2 regions of the Streptomyces sp. NPDC048436 genome follow, and region 1 is predicted to be linked to the other one. Evidence: predicted binding sites of a transcription regulator. Region 1 holds the regulator's gene; the other holds the start of a gene.
The links. The regulator HspR, encoded in region 1, represses chaperone genes until heat shock. The targets are predictions, from matches to a motif close to TTGAGNNNNNNNNNCTCAA.
Positions count from the first base shown of each region.

Region 2: dnaK (molecular chaperone DnaK) is a predicted target of HspR. The motif match lies at 821-839, and genes of this name have one in related genera.

Region 1 covers NZ_JBICXP010000009.1:246,724-248,921, forward strand. Annotated here, with positions in the region: gene ACGFX9_RS28795 (DUF397 domain-containing protein) at 1-7, shown strand, start outside; gene ACGFX9_RS28800 (hypothetical protein) at 29-529, opposite strand; gene ACGFX9_RS28805 (heat shock protein transcriptional repressor HspR) at 652-1,116, opposite strand; gene dnaJ (molecular chaperone DnaJ) at 1,118-2,198, opposite strand, start outside.
Region 2 covers NZ_JBICXP010000003.1:489,919-492,116, forward strand. Annotated here, with positions in the region: gene ACGFX9_RS13215 (DUF6345 domain-containing protein) at 1-62, opposite strand, end outside; gene ACGFX9_RS13220 (OsmC family peroxiredoxin) at 324-749, shown strand; gene dnaK (molecular chaperone DnaK) at 900-2,198, shown strand, end outside.

The sequences.
Region 1 (2,198 bases):
ACTCTGAGCCCCCGCACCCCATTACAAATCAACCCCCGGCGGCCCACCCCCGCAGCAATGCCTCCCGCTCAGCCGTCCTCGGCGTGCCGCCCTCGTGGCGGCGTCCCCACTCCGCCATCGCCGCCAGCGTGGTCCGCAGGGTCGCCTCGCCCTCCGTCAGGCGGGACAGGAGCGTCAGGGACAGGTCGTACTCCGGCCGGGAGTAGCCCGTCGCCGCCGCGGTGTATGCCGCGAGGTCCGTGTCCCCGGCCTCCGTCGAGAGGCGGAGCGTCATGGTCGGGGCCTCGTCGCCGCCGCCCAGGCCCACCGTCAGGGCCAGGTCCACCAGCGTGCCCACCTGGCGCTTGAGGGACTTCACCGGGGCGTCCTCCACCGTGAGGCCTCGGATGTCCTCCCACAGCCACAGGCCCGACTGTTTGTCCCCCAGGGCCGCCACCCCCTCCGGCGTCAGCCGCACCCCTGCCGCGAGGCCCGACGGCTTCGCGCCCACGTACACATCGCCCTCGGCGATCCAGAAAAGTCCCACCATGGCCATGGTGATCCCCCCGCTATCCCCCGGTAAAGAATGATCAGGTCGACCACCGAGACGTACGAAGGGGCCGGGAGGTTCCCCTCCCGGCCCCTTCGTCAACCAGCAACAGTAGCCAGTAGCTATTGCTCCGTCGTCCTCTTCGGACGCCACACCACCAGCGCGCTCGCCTGCTGCACATCCTGGTACGGGACCAGGTCACGGCGGTACGACGCGTGCACCGCCGCCTCGCGTTGCTGCATCGCTGTGGCCGCGCCCTCGACCGCCGATGCCAGTTCCGCCACGCGGGACTGCAGCGCCGCGACCTGGTTCTCCAGCTCGATGATGCGCTTGATGCCGGCGAGGTTGATGCCCTCCTCCTGCGACAACTGCTGGACGGTACGCAGCAGTTCGATGTCACGGGCGGAGTAGCGGCGGCCACGGCCCGCCGTGCGGTCCGGGGATACCAGGCCGAGGCGGTCGTACTGACGCAGGGTCTGCGGGTGGAGGCCCGACAGCTGGGCCGCCACCGAGATGACGTACACCGGCGTCTCGTCTGTCAGTTGGTACGCACGCCCAAAATTGGACTGTCGACGACGGCCGTCCATCTCAAGCTCCCTTCGCGGCCTGGAACAGTTCTGCCCGCGGATCGTCGTCCGCAGTCGCCTCGCGGTAGGACTCCAGGGCTTCCTTCGCCTGGTCGCTCAGCGATGTCGGGACCGATACCTCCACCGTCACCAGCAGATCGCCCCGCGAGCCGTCCTTGCGGACCGCTCCCTTGCCGCGCGCCCGCATCGTACGGCCGTTGGGCGTGCCCGGCGGGAGCTTCAGGGTGACCGGCGGGCCGCCAAGGGTGGGGACCTTCACCTCGCCGCCCAGTGCCGCCTCCGGATACGTCACCGGCACCGTCACCGTCAGGTTGTCGCCCTTGCGGCCGAAGACCGGGTGGGTGTCCACGTGCACGACCACGTACAAGTCGCCTGCGGGACCGCCCCGTTCACCGGGGCCGCCCTTGCCGCGCAGGCGGATGCGCTGGCTGTCGCTGACGCCCGCCGGAATGCGGACCTGCATCGTGCGCGACGACTTCGCCCGGCCCGAGCCCTTGCAGACCTCGCAGGGGTCCTGGGCGATGAGCCCACGGCCCTTGCAGTCCACGCAGGGGTCGGTGAGGGAGAAACCGCCGCCGCCGCCCCGCGTGACCTGGCCCGTGCCGACGCAGGTCGGGCACACGCGGGGTGTGCCGTTCTTGTCGCCGGTGCCGGAACAGGCCTTGCAGGGCGCCTGGGAGGACATGCGCAGCGGGACCGTGGCCCCGTCCACCGCCTCCGTGAAGCTCAGCGTGACCTCGGACTCGATGTCCTGGCCACGCCTCGGCTGCGTACGCGTGCCGGTGCCGCCCTGGCCCGCGCCGCCCCGGTTGAACAGGCCCCCGAAGACGTCACCCAGGCCGCCCCCGAAGCCGCCGGCGCCGCCCGCTCCACCGCCGCCCGGGGCGCCGCCTCCGAAGAGGTCGCCCAGGTCGAAGTTGAAGGAGCCTCCGGCACCGCCGCCTCCGGGTCCTGCCCTGAAGCCGCCGTTGCCGAAGAGAGCACGCGCTTCGTCGTACTCCTTGCGCTTCTTGGGGTCCCCGAGGATGTCGTTCGCCTCGGAGATCTCCTTGAAGCGCTCTTCCGCTTTCGCGTTGCCCTTG
Region 2 (2,198 bases), on a different contig from region 1:
GCGGCTCCCTGCTTCTCGCCTTCCAGCGGAGACGGACCGCGTTCCGTGTAGTTCATGCGCATGGTCAAACCCCCTGAGTGGTCTCCTCGCCCCGTGGCCGAGGGGGCCTCAAAGTGTCACCGCCCGACCGCCTTGCACAGTTGCGATTCCGGCCATAGAGACCGTGCACCGGGGCTGTCGCCAGGCCACATCCTTCCCGGCCGTTCTCGTCGGCAGAGGCGTCCATGGACCGGTCTTCCGCGTGCGCCGAAGCCGGGTGTGGTCGGATGGGCGTACGGAAGTTCCGCAACGCATCACGGAACCGCACTGAAGGGAAGTACATCGTGGCTACCACGCGCTCCGCGCACACGGTCTGGGAAGGCAACCTGCTGGAGGGCTCCGGCACCGTCACCTTCGACTCCTCCGGCATCGGCGAGCAGGCCGTTTCCTGGCCGTCGCGCGCCGAGCAGGCCAACGGCAAGACCAGCCCGGAAGAGCTGATCGCCGCCGCGCACTCCAGCTGCTTCTCCATGGCCTTCTCCAACGGCCTGGACAAGGCGGGCACCCCGCCGACCCGCCTGGTGACGTCCGCCGACGTGACGTTCCAGCCGGGCACCGGCATCACCGGCATCCACCTCACCGTCGAGGGCACGGTGCCGGGCATCGACGAGGCCGCGTTCACCGCCGCCGCCGAGGACGCCAAGAAGAACTGCCCCGTCAGCCAGGCGCTGACGGGTACGACGATCACGCTGACGGCGAAGCTCGCCTGACGTCACGCTCGCCGACCGTTTCGACCGTGCCGCCGTCCCCGCCGGGGGCGGCGGCACCGTCATAGGCGGCATTGACAATGTGCCGCTCAAGTTTTGTGATGGAGGGCGGAGTACGCCGGGAAACGGGCTCGCGGTGGAAGGGGACTGGACATGGCACGTGCAGTCGGGATCGACCTCGGTACGACGAACTCGGTGGTGGCCGTCCTGGAGGGCGGTGATCCCACGGTCGTCGCCAACGCGGAGGGAGCGCGCACCACACCCTCGGTCGTCGCCTTCGCCAAGAACGGCGACGTCCTCGTGGGAGAGGTCGCCAAGCGGCAGGCGGTCACGAATGTGGAGCGCACCGCACGCTCCGTCAAACGCCATATGGGGGACGGGAGTTGGCGCTTCCCCGAGGGTGAATCCGTGAACGGCACGCGGTACACGGCGCAGGAACTCTCCGCCCGCGTCCTGCAGAAGCTCAAGCGTGACGCCGAGTCCTATCTGGGCGAGGACGTCACGGACGCGGTGGTCACCGTCCCCGCGTACTTCGACGACGCGCAGCGCCAGGCCACCAAGGAGGCCGGCGAGATCGCGGGCCTGAACGTGCTCCGCATCATCAACGAACCGACGGCGGCGGCCCTCGCGTACGGCCTCGACAAGGGCGACGACCAGACCGTCCTCGTCTTCGACCTGGGCGGCGGCACCTTCGACGTATCGCTCCTGGAGATGGGTGACGGGGTCATCGAGGTGAAGGCCACCAACGGTGACACGCAGTTGGGCGGCGACGACTGGGACCAGCGGATCGTCGAGTACCTGGTGCGGCAGTTCAAGAACGCGCACGGCGTGGACCTCGGCAAGGACAAGATGGCGGTGCAACGGCTGCGGGAGGGCGCGGAGAAGGCGAAGATCGAGCTGTCGTCGTCCAGCGAGACCGACATCAATCTGCCGTACGTGACGGCGTCGTCGGAGGGCCCCCTGCACCTGGCGGAGAAGCTGACCCGCGCTCAGTTCCAGGAGCTGACGGCGGACTTGCTGGAGCGCTGCCGCGGCCCCTTCCACCAGGCCGTGAAAGACGCGGGGGTGAAGCTCTCCGCGGTCGACCACGTGATCCTGGTGGGCGGTTCGACGCGGATGCCCGCGGTGAGTGAACTGGTCAAGGAACTCACCGGGAGCGATCCGCACAAGGGGGTCAACCCCGACGAGGTGGTGGCGCTCGGCGCGACGCTCCAGGCGGGTGTCATCAGGGGCGACGTCAAGGACGTCCTCCTCCTCGACGTGACGCCGCTGTCCCTGGGGATCGAGACCAAGGGCGGCATCATGACCAAGCTCATCGAACGCAACACGACCATTCCCACCCGGCGTTCGGAGACCTTCTCCACCGCGGAGGACAACCAGCCTTCGGTCGGCATCCAGGTCTTCCAGGGCGAGCGGGAGATCGCCGCTTACAACAAGAGGCTCGGCGTCTTC